One region of the Micromonospora humida genome, then DNA from elsewhere that is predicted to be linked to it. Evidence: riboswitches for the same ligand, from Rfam matches in the RefSeq annotation. Region 1 holds a riboswitch; the other holds the start of a gene.
The links. A riboswitch is a leader RNA that binds a small molecule or an ion and turns the genes downstream of it on or off. The one in region 1 is predicted to bind S-adenosylmethionine.
Positions count from the first base shown of each region.

Region 2: it holds a riboswitch for S-adenosylmethionine, as region 1 does, so the genes downstream of both, JQX11_RS08245 (ABC transporter substrate-binding protein) here and thrC (threonine synthase) in region 1, are expected to answer to the same signal.

Region 1 covers NZ_JAFEUC010000004.1:53,290-61,400, forward strand. Annotated here, with positions in the region: gene JQX11_RS09860 (hypothetical protein) at 49-1,806, opposite strand; gene JQX11_RS09865 (DoxX family protein) at 2,795-3,244, shown strand; gene JQX11_RS09870 (hypothetical protein) at 3,303-4,007, opposite strand; SAM riboswitch class I at 4,335-4,470, shown strand; gene thrC (threonine synthase) at 4,479-5,765, shown strand; gene JQX11_RS09880 (GNAT family N-acetyltransferase) at 6,128-7,258, shown strand; gene paaN (phenylacetic acid degradation protein PaaN) at 7,311-8,111, shown strand, end outside.
Region 2 covers NZ_JAFEUC010000003.1:287,013-295,123, forward strand. Annotated here, with positions in the region: gene JQX11_RS08215 (GAF and ANTAR domain-containing protein) at 1-359, shown strand, start outside; gene JQX11_RS08220 (GAF and ANTAR domain-containing protein) at 371-1,081, opposite strand; gene JQX11_RS08225 (RNA 2'-phosphotransferase) at 1,254-1,790, opposite strand; gene JQX11_RS08230 (SDR family oxidoreductase) at 1,864-2,712, opposite strand; gene JQX11_RS08235 (winged helix-turn-helix transcriptional regulator) at 2,833-3,225, shown strand; SAM riboswitch class IV at 3,293-3,405, shown strand; gene JQX11_RS08240 (hypothetical protein) at 3,408-3,560, opposite strand; gene JQX11_RS08245 (ABC transporter substrate-binding protein) at 3,682-4,578, shown strand; gene JQX11_RS08250 (amino acid ABC transporter permease) at 4,620-5,417, shown strand; gene JQX11_RS08255 (amino acid ABC transporter ATP-binding protein) at 5,414-6,163, shown strand; gene tatC (twin-arginine translocase subunit TatC) at 6,226-7,179, opposite strand; gene tatA (Sec-independent protein translocase subunit TatA) at 7,198-7,569, opposite strand; gene JQX11_RS08270 (hypothetical protein) at 7,784-8,032, opposite strand; gene JQX11_RS08275 (helix-turn-helix transcriptional regulator) at 8,038-8,111, opposite strand, start outside.

The DNA of each region.
Region 1 (8,111 bases):
GCCGGTGGGGACCGTTCCGGCCGGCGGGCCACGGTCAACCGGCCGGGGTCACCGGCGGCTGACCCGGATCAGCTCCCAGCCACCCTTGGGGACGCCGGGCGTCGGGTCGGTACGCAGGTTCATCGGGTTCGCCATCCCGACGTAGAGCGTGGAGCCGTCCACGATCATCGTGCGTACCCCCTGGTTGAGCGGGTTGCCGAAGCCTCCGGTGTCGACCGCGCGGGCGGGTCGGTCCGGCGCGTCGAACGCCCAGAGGTCGGAGCCGAAGGTGGGCGGGGTGGTGGCACCGGCCGCCGGGGGCGTCGGCAGCTGACCCTCCAGCGAGATGTAGGCGAAGTCCATGGTGCCGATGTAGAGCCGGCCGCCGGCCACCGCCATCTTCCAGGCGTACAGGTTGAACGGGTCGCCGAAGCCGGAACCGCCGTAGACCGGGGTCACGCCGGTGGGTGCCGGCGCCCAGGCGCCCACGCCGTTGTTCGCGGTCGGGTCGAAGGCCGGCAGCGTGGACTCGCCGTAGAGCGTCTCGATCCGTTCGTGGGCACCGCCGAGGTTCTGGCCCCGGAAGACCGCGAACGCCCGCTGGGTGTTCTGCACGGTGGCCTGGAGCTGCGCCTGGCTACGCGGCGGGTACACCGAGACGTGCAGGGCGGTCGCCTGCAGCGGCACGTGCATGGTGCCCCAGTAGAGCCGGCCGCCGAAGGAGGCGAGCCCACCGAGGGCGTACGCCCGGCGGACCACCGGGTCCGGCTCGTACTCGGCTGCCGACCAGACCTGCGTCCAGTTCCCGGCGTCCTCCGGGTTGAGACCGGGTGCGCCGACGGCGAGCAGCGGGCTCATCCAGATGCTGGCCAGGTCGTTGGGGTCGTCGGCCGGGGGCGGTGCCAGCGGGGTGCCGCTGTCGGCGGGGGCCACCATGGTGACCGGGGACGGGGCGACCGAGCCCTCGACGATCGCCTTGGGCCAGGTGGAGACGTAGAGCCGGCCCTGGTGTTCGGTGAGGTCGGCGACCTGGGTGGGCAGGTCGGCGACCTCGGTGAAGGTGAACGGGGTGGTGCGGTCACCGGTCCAGCGCAGCACCTTGCCCGCCTCGCCGCCGTTGACGCCCACGCCGACCCCGGCGTAGAGCGCACCGCCGGCCACCACCCAGTGCCTGATGTTCTCGTACGCGGAGAGGTTGGTCGAGCCGAGGTACCGGCCGGTGACGCCGTCGAAGGCGAACACGTTCACCCCGCCGATCACGCTGGGCCCGGCGAGCAGCACGACCCCCTGGTGGGCGGCGGCGCTGCGCAGCCCGGCGGTGGTGTTCAACAGGTTGGCGTCCGCCGGAGAGGCCGACGTGATGTCGGCGGTGCGCTCGGTGAGCCGTTCGGTGGCCAGGTCGTAGGTGTAGACCTCGGGGGTGCGGTGGTCGCCGAGGTTGGCCGGCCAGGTCGGGTTGGCCCGGGCCGGCTGGCTCTGGTCGAACTCGCAGACGTAGTCGTCGTTGAGGATCGGCTCGCGGACCTGGTAGCCCTCGGGCTTGAGGCAGAGCACGTTGGCTCCGGTGCCGAACCAGAGCCGGCGGCCGACCTGGGCGAGCCCCCAGACGTACGACTGGTTGACCTTGGGCTGGCCCTCGGCGCAGGGCGGTCCGGGGGGATAGTCGACTCCGACCCCGGCGAAACACTCGTCGGCGGCGGCCTTGGCGAGCAGCCGTATCGATTCGGGGCGGGTGTCGGCGCTGGCCGGGGTGGCGAGAAGAGGTAGCAGAATCAGGGTGCCGAATGTGGCGAGCAGTCGTGACGGCAGGAGCGGTCGACGTCGCACGGTGGTCCTTTCCGTGAATGCCGGTCGGGGTGGCGTCAGCCGGGACGGAGAGCAGGTAGACCACTCTCGACCAGGGAGAATGGAGGGTCGACGTTGCGCACGGAATGGCAGCACCGGTTGCCTGGGTAACCTCGTCCGGTGGATGTGCGAAATTGCCGGCACGAGAATCACGGGCCGGTCGGGTGTGGTGCGGGTGACTGATGAATCCGGGGGTGGGTTCGCAGTTCCGGGCGTAACGTGGTGACGAGGTTAACGTATTACGGTGGCCGTTACCGCGATGCGGGTTGTTAAGGATTATTGAACTGCCCAGGAGGGTGGTCGGCGCGGCGGGCAGCTGTCCGGAAGCGACGTCGGGTGCCTCGACGCGGGTGCCGGGTGAATTGCTGATGGGTCCGGCTTTCGGGGTCTCCCGGGAATACCGTGCCAACCGGCTGCTGTCGTCCGAAGCCGGCGCGCGGGCCACGGCGGTCGGTCGGGGGTGCCGGCTGCCGCCGGGGCGGGTGGTGGGTCTGCATGCCTGCCGGCGTGCTCAGTGGACTCGCACGTGGCACGGCGGTGGTGCGGTGACACCGGCCGGGGTGGCGGTCGGATGCGGCGGTCGGGAGATGCGTCGGCCGCGTCGTCCGGGGTGCGGCGGTCGGGGTCGGACGGCGGTGCGGGCCGCCCCGCGACGGGCCCGCCGGAGGTCACGCGAATTGTGCGCATATTCATTTACCATAAACATCGCGTATGAAGTTGATGACAGTTCATTCATAGTTAACAATCATTACGTCCGGCGTCGCGCCGGCCGCCGTCGGGGCGGTTGGCGCGGGCGCGGCGGGCGGGTCCGGTGCCGATCGGCCCGGCGTCGGCCGGTGGGGGCGACCCGCGGTGCGGAGGGGTGGGGTATTGTCTCGCAACGGGATCTTCCCAGAAACAAAGAATTTATCGATTTAACTGCTTCGATGCCTCATCATGGGGGGAAGTAATCCCTTCCATGGAGGTTCCCATGAACGTCTCTCGGCTCGGCGGGCCGACCCTGTCCCTGTACCGCATGGTCATCGGCCTACTGTTCATGCTGCACGGCCTGTCGTCGGTCTTCGGGTTGTTCGGCGGCAACCCGGTTACCGGCAAGGCTGTCCCGCTCGGCGCCTGGCCGGGCTGGTGGGCCGCGCTGATCCAGCTGGTCTGCGGCGCGCTGGTGCTGGCCGGTCTCTTCACCCGGCCCGCGGCGCTGCTCGCGTCCGGCTCGATGGCGTACGCCTACTTCGTGGTACACCAGCCGGAGGGCCTGCTGCCACTGCGCAACGGCGGCGAGCTGTCCGCGCTGTTCTGCTGGTCGTTCCTGCTGATCGCGGTCCTCGGCCCGGGCTCCTGGGCGCTCGACACGCTGCTCGGCCGCCGGCGCTCCGACGCCCCGGCGGCCCCGGTCTCCGAGCCCGCCTCGGTGTCGGTCTGACGCGCTGACCCGTGTCGCCGGGACCGCCTCGACGAGGCGGCCCCGGCGACACGGCCGGTCAGGGGTTGTAGGGAGCGTCGGTGTGGCTCACCTCGGTGAGCGTGCTGCCGGAGAGCTTGTAGACCGAGGTGCGCTTGATGTCCAGCTCGGCCATGCCCCGGCTGGGGCTGCGGGTCAACCAGACCACGGTGGCCCGCTGTCCGGCCACGCTCACCGACACGACCGGGGTCCGGTCGCCGAGATCGGTCAGCGCCCGGAACACCGGCATGCCGCCGTTGTTGCGCCACACCGCGACGGTGTAGAAGGTGCCGCTGCCCCCAGAGTTGATCGAGACCACGCCGACCGCGTCGTCCGCGCCGTCGCCGTCGAGGTCGCCGATACCGCAGGGCTTCTGGAGCGTCACGGTCGCGCCGTCCTCGCCCGACCACTGCCCCTCGCTCAACGGCAGGTAGTCCGGATAGCCGTTGTAGGGCGTCTTGCTGCTGCCGAGCTTGGCGCCCGCCAGATGGGCGCAGGTCAACGGAGCCTTGACCACCGGTGCCGGGGGAGTGGTGGTGACCGCCGGGGCGGTGGCGGGGGCGCTCTTCTTCTGCGGGGTCGGCTCGACGTCGGTGGGCGTCGGCTCGGCCGTGGCCGCGTTCAGCACCGAGGCCGTGGAGGGCTCGGCGGACGGGCCGACCGTCGGCGCCGCCCCGTCCTTCGTGCCCTGCTCACCCCCGCACGCGGTGAGCAGGCAGACCAGGGCGAGACTGGTGAGGCTCAACGGTATCCGTCGCATTGCCGGGGGTCCTCTCTCGACATCAGATCACCCGCACCGTACTGATCGATGGCAATGCCGGTCATCGGCCCCATGGGCCGCCCGGGTCGGCCTGTCGGAGCGCGGTCAGGGGCCGACCGGAGGGCCGGCGTACGGGTTTCTCCGCCCGGTGCCTACGGACGTGTTGAGCTGGAAACTTGCCCGAAACAACGGCGTCGACCGGGGTGCCCGGTCGATGCCCGGTGGCAGGGTGGCCAACGCCATGGTTCACACCGTGGGAAGCAGGCTGGGCGATGGCCGCGAAGCTGCCTAGACTCGGTCTCACAACTGCATACCTCATCCAGAGGGGCTGAGGGATACGGCCCGACGACGCCCCGGCAACCACCCCGCGCGCTCATCGCTGAGCGTCCGGCGGGGCAGGTGCCAATTCCGTCCCCGCCGCAGGGTGCGATGCGGGGAAAGATGAGAGGAATCGACATGACGTCGACGCTCGCCGCCCCCGGTATCGACACCGCCGCCAGCCCCGCCCGTGCCCTGGTCTGCCGCGCCTGCTCCGCCCGCTATCCGCTCGCCGCGCAGCACGCCTGTTACGAGTGTTTCGGCCCGCTGGAGGTCGACTACGACGCCGCCGCGCTGGCGCGCGTCACCCGCGAGCAGATCGAGGCCGGCCCGCAGAACATCTGGCGGTACGCCGCCCTCCTGCCCGCCGGTCAGGACCCGGCCACCCGGGTCACCCTCGACCCGGGGCTGACCCCGCTGGTGGCGGCACCCCATCTCGCCGCCGAGCTGGGCATCAGCGCGCCGCTGTGGGTCAAGGACGACAGCGCCAACCCGACCCACTCGTTCAAGGACCGGGTGGTCTCGGTGGCGCTCACCGCCGCGAAGGCGCTCGGCTTCGAGCGGTTCGCCTGCGCCTCGACCGGCAATCTGGCCAACTCGGTGGCCGCCCACGCGGCCCGTGCCGGCGCACCCTCGGTGGTCTTCATCCCGGGCGACCTGGAGCAGGGCAAGGTGATCACCACCGCCGTCTACGGTGGCGACCTGGTCGCCATCGACGGCTCGTACGACGACGTGAACCGGCTCTGCGGCGAACTGGTGGAGACCGACGAGTTCGAGGACACCGCCTTCGTCAACGTCAACGTCCGGCCCTACTACGCCGAGGGCTCCAAGACCCTCGGGTACGAGGTGGCCGAGCAGCTCGGCTGGCGCATCCCGGCCCAGGTGGTCATCCCGATGGCCTCCGGTGAACTGCTCACCAAGATCGACAAGGCGTTCACCGAGCTGGTCGAGATCGGCCTGGTCGAGGCCCCGGCCGGAGGCTGGCGGGTGTTCGGCGCCCAGTCGGCCGGCTGCAACCCGATCGCCGCCGCCCTGCACGCTGACACCGACACCATCACCCCGGTCCGGCCGACCGGCATCGCCAAGTCCCTCAACATCGGCGACCCCGCCGCCGGCCTGTACGCCCTGGAGGCGGTGCGGCGTACCGGCGGCTGGATGGAGTACGTCGACGACGACGAGATCCGCGCCGGCATCCGGCTGCTGGCCCGCACCACAGGCGTCTTCGCCGAGACGGCCGGTGGGGTGACCGTGGCGGTGCTGCGCAAGCTCGTCGAGTCCGGCCGGCTCGACCCGACCGCCGAGACGGTCGTCTTCAACACCGGCGAGGGCCTGAAGACCATCGACGCGGTCGCCGGTCAGGTCGGCCCCACCCACCGGATCAAGCCGTCCCTGCGGGCCGCCCGCGACGCCGGCCTCCTCTCCTGAACCCGGCGCACCGCCCGCCCCTGCGTCGGTGGTCGACCCATCGGGGCGCGGGTTGCGGTGTCAGCCGGCCGGGATACCGCCTCTTCGGCCCCACTGTGTCGATCATGGGCGCAGGACGGCCCGAGTGGATCTCTGGGTGACCGGGTTTTCGCGGTGCGTGGTGAAAACCCGCCGGGAAGGACTTGACGGCAGGAACCGGGCGGCGGAAGATGCTCCGTGCGGGAGGGCTTTCGCCGGAGACTTTTCAAGTTCTTGCGACCCAACGCCGGAGGCGTTGTGCGAACGTCCCTCCCGACCAACGTGAACCGGGGGCCAGCGGAAATCCGCTGGCCCCCGGTGTCGTCCACGGGAAGACTCGCGGCGTGGCCCTGGACATCGCGACGATCGACCGGACCGATCAGCCCACCCTCGACGCCCTCTACCGGATCGCGGCGACGGTCGAGGCGACGGAATCCCCCGACCTCCCGCCGCTCTGCCGGCGACGCTTCGAGGCACCGCTGTGGCACCCGATGCCCGGCATCGACACCCGGTGGTCGGTGGCCCGGCTCGACGGGGTGCCCGTCGGCTGGGTCCGGGTCAACCTGCACCTGCTGGACAACACCGAGAACGCCAGCATCGAGCTGGCGGTGGACCCGGCGTACCGGCGGCGCGGGGTGGGGCGGGCGTTGTTCGCCCACGCCCGGCGGCTGCTCCGGGAGGCCGGCTGCAAACGGGTGGTCGGCTCCACCGTGACCCCGCTGCCGGACGGGCCGGTCGGGGCGACGCCGGGCGGTCCGGGTGGGACGACACCCGATGAGCCGGGTGCGTCGGCGTCGGGCGGGCCGGGCGGGGAGTCGTCGGTCGGCGCGGTCGGGGTCACCCCGGTGGGGGAGTTTCCCGGGGCCGCCTTCGCGGCGGCGCTCGGTGCCCGGCCGGCGCTGGTCGACGTCCGTCGCCGGCTCGACGTCACCGCGCTCGACCGGGACCGGCTGGCGGCGCTGCGGGCCGGGGCGCGGTCGGCCGCCGCCGGCTACCGCACGGTCCGCTGGCACGGACACCCGCAGTCGGAGCATCTCGCCGACCTCGCCTACCTGGAGGGCCGGTTGCTGGCCGACGCACCCCTGGGTGACCTGGAGTGGGAACCCGAGCGGATGGACGCCGAGCGCATCCAGGGCATGGAGCGGGCGCTGGACGCGCGGGGCGTCCGCCGGTACAGCGTCGCCGCGGTGCACGGGGAGTCCGGCCGGCTGGTCGCGTGGAGCGTGCTCAGCCTGGCCGCGAACACCACCCGGCACGCCTGGCAGCAGATCACCATCGTCGACCCGGCCCACCGGGGGCACCGGCTCGGCCTGCTCTGCAAGGCCGAGAACCTCGAACACACCCTGGCGTACGAGCCGGAGCTAAGCGTGGTCGACACCTACAACGCGGCGGCGAACAGCCACATGATCGCGATCAACGAGCAGCTCGGGTTCCGGCCGGTGGCCGGGTCCACGGAGTGGCAGTCGACCATCTGATCTGTGACACGCCCCTACTGATCTGGTCGTCATCTGTTGCATGATGGCGGGCATGACGGAGACCCCGCACCCGCTGTACGACAGGCACGCCGACACCCTCCACCGGGCGCTGACCGCGATCACCGAGCGGGGGTACTGGTCCGCGTATCCCGAATCACCCAGCCCCCGGGTGTACGGCGAGACGGCCGCCGCCGACGGGAAGGCCGCCTTCGAGGCGTACCTCGGTGGTGACTTCCCGCTCGACCAGCCCGGCACGGCCGACCGGGTCGCCACCGAGACGAGCCCGTTCGGGGTGGCCCTGGACGTGCGCTACCCGCACCCGGGCGCGGACGAGGTGGTCGCCGCCGCCTCCGCCGCCCTGCCGGCCTGGCGCGACGCCGGCCCGCAGACCCGGGTGGGGGTCTGCCTGGAGATCCTCGACCGGCTGCACAAGCACATCTTCGAGCTGGCCAACGCGGTGCAGTTCACCAGCGGGCAGGCGTTCGTGATGGCGTTCCAGGCCGGCGGCGCGCACGCGCTGGACCGGGCCCTGGAGGCGATCGCCTACGCGTACGCCGAGATGACCCGGCACCCGGGGACGGCCGGCTGGGAGAAGGCCGCCGGCAAGGGCGACCCGCTGCGGATGACCAAGACGTTCCACGTGGTGCCGCGCGGGGTGGCCCTGGTGATCGGCTGCAACACCTTCCCGACCTGGAACTCGTACCCCGGGCTGTTCGCCTCGCTGGTCACCGGCAACCCGGTGGTGGTCAAGCCGCACCCCCGCGCGGTGCTGCCCCTGGCGATCACCGTGAGGTACGCCCGGGAGGTGCTCGCCGAGGCCGGCTTCGACCCCGACCTGGTGCTGCTCGCCCCC
Region 2 (8,111 bases), on a different contig from region 1:
AGGAGGCGGTGGTGGGCGCCCTGAACCTCTACGCCACCCGGGTCGGCGCGTTCGGCCCGCTGGTCGCGCCGGCCCGGACGTTCGCCGACCACGCCGCGGTGGCACTGGCCAACGCCCACCTCTACGACAGCACCGCGACCCTGGCCGGGCAGATGCAGGAGGCGATGCGCAACCGGGCGGTGATCGAGCAGGCCAAGGGCATCATCATGGGGCAACGCCGATGCACCGCCGACGAGGCGTTCGCGATGCTGGCCCGGGTGTCGCAGAATTCCAACCGCAAGCTGCGGGACGTGGCGGAGGCGCTGGTGCGGCAGGTCAGCCGGTCGGTGCCCGGTCAGCCCACCGCCGCCGACCGCTGAGGCACGGGGGTTCAGCGGCTGCCGGCGGTGGCCCGGCCGACGAGGGCTGCGGCGACGTCGCGCAGCTTGCGGTGGGAGTCCTGGGAGAGCTTGGCGAGGATGCCGAAGGCCTCGTCGGCGGTGCATCGGCGTTGCCCCATGATGATGCCCTTGGCCTGCTCGATCACCGCCCGGCTCTCCATCGCCGAGCGCATCTGTTCGGCCAGGGTCGCGGTGCTGGCGTAGAGGTGGGCGTTGGCCAGTGCCACCGCCGCGTACGCGGCGAACGTCCGGGCCAGTTCCACCGTCTCGGCGTCGAACGTGTGCGGCCGGGCGCCGTAGAGGTTGAGGGCGCCCACCACCGCCTCCTGGATCGGCAGGCCGATCGCGACCACGCTGCCGATGCCGACGTCGGCGGCCCGCGTCGCCCAGCCCGGCCAGCGTTCCTCGGTGCCGGTGTCGGACACGACGAGGGTGTCGCCGGTGACGGAGGCGTCCAGGCACGGGCCGTGGCCCTGCCGGTACTGCCACTCGTCGAGCCGCAGCGCGGCGTCGCCGGTGACGGCGACGCTCTGCGGGCTGCCACCGCGCAGCAGGGTCACCGACACCTCGGACACGCCACGCAGGCTGCGGCAGGCCAGGTCGGCGATCATCCCCAACACCTCGTCCACACCCACCTCGTCGAGGCGGATCCGGCCGAGTCGGGTCAGGGCGTCGTGCGGGGAGAGCGGGGGCGCTGCCATCACACGGCTCCTTTCCGGCGGGCGTCCCCCGGGCTGCCCGTGGTGGGGGGCGCGTCGGCCCCCGGCCCGACGGTAGGCCCGACGCACCGGGGTGCGCGACAATCCGCACCATACCCGCACCCGGGGCCGGCCGCCCCCGCACGCGCTGCCGGCGGGTGGCCACAGTGGCCGGTCAGGCCAGGTAGGCGGGCGGCACCGCGTCGGTGAGCCACACGCCGTTGGCGCTGCGGTAGAAGGTGTGCCCGTCGCGGGCCATGGCCGCCGCGTCGACGGTCAGCACCACCACCGCGCCACCCCGGCGGGCCCCGACCCGCCGGGCCGTCGGCACGTCCGGCGACAGGTGTACGTGGTGCCGTCCGCCCCGGTTCAGCCCGGTGGCGCGGATCGAGTCGAGGGCCGCGGCCCCGGTGCCGTGGTAGAGCCGGGCGGGTGGTGGTTGCGCGGTCAACCCCAGGTCGACCGGGTAGGAGTGGCCCTGGCTGGCCCGGATGCGTTCCACCCCGTCGGCGTCCCGGGTCACCGCGAACCGTTGCTTGTCGTTGCCGGCGACCACGGCGTCGAGGGTGGACCGGTCGATGCGCAGGGCGGCCAGCAGGTCGGTGACGGCCACCCACCCGCCCGGGTCGGGGGCGAGGCCGAACCGGGCGGGTCGGTGGCGCAGGGCCAGCGCGATCCGTTTGCTGGTCCGCACCAGCGTGTGATGCTCCATGTGGAGCATTGTCGGGCCGGTGGCGGGCCCGCTCCACCGGTTATCCGGTGCCGCGCCCGCCCCTGCGGTCGGCTCAGCCGGCGGCGCGCAGGGCCTCGGCGAGGGTGGTGGGCCGGCGGCCGAGCAGCTTCTCCAGGTCCGCCACGGGCACGTACAGCGCGCCGTGGGCGAGGCCCCGGTCGGCGTCGGCCAGGGTGGCCGCGTACGGCTCGGGCAGCCCGGCGGAGACGAGCAGCTCGGTGTACGCCGGCACCGGCAGGTCGGTGTAGCGGACGTCGCGTCCACTCTGGCGGGACACCTCGGCGGCCAGTTCGGTCATGGTGAACGCCTCGCCGCCCAGTTCGTAGACCCGACCGGTGTGCCCCTGCGTGGTGAGCACCTCGGCGGCGGCCTCGGCGTAGTCGGCCCGGGTGGCGGCGCTGACCCGGCCGTCGCCGGCCGACCCGGCGACCCCGTGGGCCAGGTAGTTGGCCAGTTGACCTGTGTAGTTCTCCAGGTACCAGCTGTTGCGCAGCAGCACGTACGGCAGGCCCGAGGCGCGCAGTTCCTCCTCGGTGGCCCGGTGTTCGGCGGCCAGCAGCAGGTCGGAGGTGTCGGCGTGGGCGATGCTGGTGTAGACGACCAGGCCGACGCCCGCCTGACGGGCGGCCTCGATCACGTTGTGGTGCTGCGGCACCCGCTGCCCGGCCTCGCTGCCGGAGACGAACATCAGCTTCTCGGCGTCGGCGAAGGCGGCGCGCAGTGAGTCGGGGTCGGTGTAGTCGGCCGTCCGCACCACGACGCCCCGCTCGGCGAGGTCGGCGAGCCGGTCCACGGAGCGGCCGAGGGCCACGATCTGCCCGGCGGGTACGCCCCGGCGCAGCAGGGATTCGACGATGAGGCGGCCCAGGTGGCCGGTGGCCCCGGTGACGACGACGGACATGGCGCTCTCCTTCGGGTGGCGTGCTCTTGTCGTACTGGCCAACACGCAGGTGGGAGCCGATACTTCCCGGCAGAGAGTAGGCACCTTGAAGTTTGTGACGCACTGATAGAGAGTAGAGTGATGCGACCCGACCCGTTCCAACGCGACTGCGGCAGCCGGCAGGTCATCGACCGGATCGGTGACCGGTGGAGCGTGCTGGTCGTGCTCACCCTCGCCGACGGCGAACGCCGCTACGGCGAACTGGCCGAGCACATCGACGGGATCAGCCAGAAGATGCTCACCCAGACCCTGCGCGGGCTGGAACGCGACGGTCTGGTCACCCGCACCGTGCACGCCAGCGTCCCGCCCCGGGTCGACTACGCCCTCACCGACCTCGGCCGCAGCCTGCTCGACCTGGTCTCCGGCCTGGAAGCCTGGGCCACCACCCACCTCGCCGACGTGCAGGCGGCCCGGGTCCGCTACGACGCCGAGGTCCTGCGCCGCCCGACCACCGCGCGAGCCGGCCGCCGGTAAGGGGCGGACGTGAGGGCCGTCATAACGGGTGGACGACCGGCCGGTCGCTGCTGCTAGATTTCGGGCAGGTCATGAGCGCCAGCGTCAAGCCCCGGCTCGCTGGCCGGCAACCCTCCGCCACGGTGGGGTGCTCCGGGTGAGGACCAGGCACCGGTGAACGACCCGGTGCAAGCGTGGCCTGGTCACCCCAGGTCGACACCGATCAGGGAGAACCCGTGTCGCACCAACCACCCGCCCCACCCGGCGACGGCGTCACCGCCGTGACCCGGCCCGGCGTCCGGTCCGTCGGCGTCCGGCTGGTCAGGCGGCGACACGTCGACCTCATGCGGGTGCACAGCGACTCCTGTCGCCGCCGCTAGTCGAACCCCTCTTCCCGCGACACCTCAGCGGGATGCCCGGTGGGCATCCCGTCGGCGGCGCGCGTCCGCCGCCGCCCGACCACCTCCGGAGACACCCGTGCGATTCCTTCCTGCCCTGCCCACACCCCGACTGTTCCGCGCCACCTGGACGCGGGTCGCCGCGCTCGGCGTCGCCGCCCTGCTCGCCGGCACCGCGCTGACCGCCTGCGGCGGCGACTCCGAGGCGGCCGACAACCCGTACGGCCTGCTCCAGCCGGGGGTGCTGCGCGCCGGCACGCTCACCGACGCCCCACCGAACGTCTACCTCAAGGACGGCACGTTCACCGGCTTCGACAACGACCTGCTCGTCGCCGTCGCCGGCAGGGTCGGGCTGAAGGTCGAATTCGTCGGCACCGACTTCTCGGCGCTGCTCTCCCAGGTCAACAACCGCAAGTTCGACGTCGGCAGCTCCTCGATCACCGTCACCGAGGCACGCAGGAAGACCGTCGACTTCGGCAACGGCTACGACTTCGGCTACTTCGGCCTCGACGTGCCGGCCGGTTCCCCGCTCACCGGCTTCGACCAGCTCGCCGGCAAGCGGGTGGTGGTCGTGCAGGGCACCGTACAGGACGACTACGCCACCTCACGCAAGCTCGACCCGGTGCGGGTGCCCGACTACAACGGGGCGATCAACCAGCTCAAGGCCGGCACCGCCGACGCCTGGATCGCCCCCGCCGAGATCGGCGAGAAGTCGGCCGCCGACAGCAACGGCAAGATCACGGTGGCGGCCACCGAACTGAGTCCGGCCCCCACCGCGTACGCCGTCGCCAAGGGCAACGACGCGCTGCGCGAGGCGCTGGACAAGGGCCTCGACGAGGTCATCGCCGACGGCACCTGGACCCGGCTCCAGCAGCAGTACTACCCGGGGCGGCCGATCCCGGCCGGCTTCACCCCCGGCAGCGGCGACGTCACCGCCCCGGGCGCGGCGACGCCGTCGGCGTCGGCCACCTCCTGACGGTACGACCAGACCAGCGAGCGGGGCGGTAGGAGAACACGATGGATCCGTTGAGCACCCTGTGGGAGACCTTCTTCGACGGGGACTCCATGCGCGAGGCGCTGCCCGAGATGCTGACCGTCGGGCTGCCCAACACGCTGATCCTGGCGGTCTCCGCCGCCCTGCTCGGCTCGGTGCTGGGCATGGCGCTGGCCGTGGCGGGCATCTCCCGTACCCGGTGGTTGCGGTGGCCGGCCCGGGTCTACACCGACGTGTTCCGGGGCCTGCCGGCCGCCGCCACCATCCTGCTGATCGGCGTCGGCCTGGCCCCGCTCGGCATGCAGGTGTGGGGCCCCAACCCGTACCCGCTGGGCATCCTGGCGCTGTCGCTGATCGCCGCCGCGTACATCGGGGAGATCTTCCGCTCCGGTATCCAGAGCGTGGAGGCCGCGCAGCTGGAGGGGGCCCGCGCGCTGGGCTTCTCCTGGGGTGAGGCGATGCGCCTGGTGATCGTCCCGCAGGGGGTACGCCGGGTGCTGCCGGCCTGGGTGAACCAGCTGATCGCGCTGATCAAGGACTCCAGCCTGGTCTACTTCCTGGGCCTGCTGGCCAGCCAGCGGGAACTGTTCCGGATCGGGCAGGACTACGCGGCCAACACCGGCAACCAGTCGGCGCTGCTGCTGGCCGGCCTGTGCTACCTGCTGCTGACCGTGCCGCTGACCCACGCGGTCAACGCCATCGACCGCCGGCTGCGCCGGGGCCGGACGGTCACCGTCGATCCCGACGACGACGGCGGGCTGGCCCTGGCCGGCGAGACCGCCCTACCGCAACCGCGCCCCACCCGGGAGGACCCCCGATGAGCACCGGCACCGCGACAACCACCTCGGTCAGCCTCGCCGTCCGCGACGTGCACCTGGCCTTCGGGGCGAACCGGGTGCTACGAGGCGTCGACCTGGACGTCGCCCGGGGCGCCACGGCCTGCGTCATCGGCCCGTCCGGCTCCGGCAAGTCCACCCTGCTGCGCACCGTCAACCGGCTGATCGAACCGGACTCCGGTGACGTCCTGCTCGACGGGCGCAGTGTGCTGCGCGACGACCCGGACGCCCTGCGGCAGCGGGTCGGGATGGTCTTCCAGCAGTTCAACCTGTTCCCGCACATGACCGTGCTGCGCAACATCACCCTGGCCTTGCGCCGGCTCAAGAAGCTGCCCGAGGAGGAGGCGGTGGCGCTGGCCCGTTCCCAGTTGGCGCTGGTCGGCCTCGCCGCCAAGGCCGACTCCCGGCCCGCCCACCTCTCCGGCGGGCAGCAGCAGCGGGTCGCGATCGCCCGCGCGCTGGCCCTGCAACCCCAGGTGATGCTCTTCGACGAGGCCACCTCGGCGCTGGACCCGGAGCTGGTCAAGGGGGTGCTCGGGGTGATGGCCGACCTTGCCGCCGGGGGCATGACGATGGTGGTGGTCACCCACGAGATGGGCTTCGCCCGCTCGGTCGCCGACACCGTCGCGTTCATGGACCACGGCGTCGTGTTGGAGGCCGGCGCACCGGAGGCGGTCTTCGAGTCACCGCAGCATCCCCGGCTGCGCCGCTTCCTGTCCCAGGTGCTCTGAGACGCGCGACGCCGCTCCCGGCAGGGCGGGAGCGGCGTCGGGTGGTGCGGATGGCCCGGCGGTCAGGTCATGTCGTCGTAGCGGCGGTCGATCGGTTTGGGCGGGGCGACCGGCTCGGAGGCGTGCACCGGCTCGGACAACTCCAGCTCCGGCGTGGCCACCACCGGGTCGTCGTCCAACTCCAGCGGCGACACCTCGTCGTCGCTCAACCCCGCGTAGGAGCCGTCACGCCGCTTCCTGCGCCGGTCGTTGACGAAGGCCACCCCGACCGCGACGAAGTACAGCAGCGACAGCGAGAGGGCCAGCAGCGTCATGCCGAACGGACCCGGGTCCGGAGTGGCGATCGCGGCGAACGCGAAGCAGATGAAGATGACCGCGCGCCACCAGCTCAGCAGGCGCTTCGCGCTCGCCACGCCGGTGAAGTTGAGCATCAACAGGATCAGCGGGAACTCGAATGCCACCCCGAACAGCAGGATCATGTTCGTGACGAACGAGATGTAGCGGGTCACCTCGAGCTGGGTCGACAGCCCGGTGACACCGGACTCCATCAGGAACGCGAGACCCTTGTCCACCACCAGGTAGGCCAGGACCGCCCCGGCGGCGAACAGCGGTGCCGCGATCGACACGAAGACGTACGCCCACTTGCGTTCGTGCCGGTGCAGGCCGGGCGCGATGAACGCCCACAGCTGGTAGAGCCAGACCGGCGCCCCGACGATCAGGCCGATCCACAGCGCCAGCTTCAGCTTGAGGATGAAGCCGTCCGCCGGTGACAACTGGAGGAACTGCTGACACTCACCCGACGCGTCGAGGGCACCGGGCAGCCGGCAGTACGGCTCCTTGAGCAGATCGAACGCGGGCTGCGCGAGCCAGAAGCCCACGATCAGGCCCACCACGATCGCCAGCGAGGCACGGAACAGCCGGTTCCGCAGCTCGCGGACATGCTCCATCAGGGTCATCGAACCGTCGGAGGCCCGTTCGAAGGTGCTGGGGCCACGTTTACGGAGCGCGAAGGCCACGGTGATCGGGCCCTTCGTTCAGTTGTCGCGGACGCGCTGCACCGGGTCGACCGGCGGGGCGAGCGGCTGCTGCGGAGCCTGCGGCGGGGCGTACTGCTGCTGGGGCTGCGGCGCGTACTGCTGCTGGGGCTGCGCGTACGGCTGCTGGGGCTGCGCGTACGGCTGCTGCTGCACGGGCTGCTGCTGGGGCGGCAGCGGCTGGTAGCCGGCCTGCGCGTCGGCCTTCTCGGCCAGGTCGCGGTCGTCGTCGGCCAGGCTCTTGGTCTCCGCCTTGATGATCCGCAGCGAACGGCCGAGCGAGCGGGCCGCGTCGGGGAGCCGCTTCGCGCCGAACAGCAGGATCAGCACGACCACGAGTACGGCGATGTGCCACGGCTTGAGGGCACCCATGGGAAGCTCCAGTCGCTCTGTGTCGAAGGGTGTGTCGAAGCCCATCGTACGTGCGTGACGGGCTGCTGCCACCCGCCGGGCCACCGCTGATGCGGCCCGGCCGGTGAAGTCTTGACCACCTGCGAGTGTCCCGTCAACCACCTGGACGGGTGCAGAGCTGCGTGAAACGGACTCCGGACGGGCCCCGGGCGGGCGGCCCACCGACCGCTGTCGATCAACTCCCGCGCTTGGCCTTGATCAGTTCGAGCCGCTGCTGGGTCGTCTCGGTCTGCCGTTGCAGCACCTCGGCCCGTTCCTGCAACGCCTCGGCGCTGTGCCGCAGCGTCTCGGCCTCGGCCTGGCGACGCTGCAACGCCATCGCCGCCCGGCGCAGCCGGGGCAGTCGCACCAGCACCGGACGGACCGCCAGGGCCAACACGACCAGCGCGAACAGCAGCACCGCCAGAACGATCCACTTCACCACGCCGGTCAGCCTACCGGCACGTCACCGCGCCCGCCGGGCAGGCCGAGGCCGCCGGGCGTCGCGTACGCCTCCAACGCGG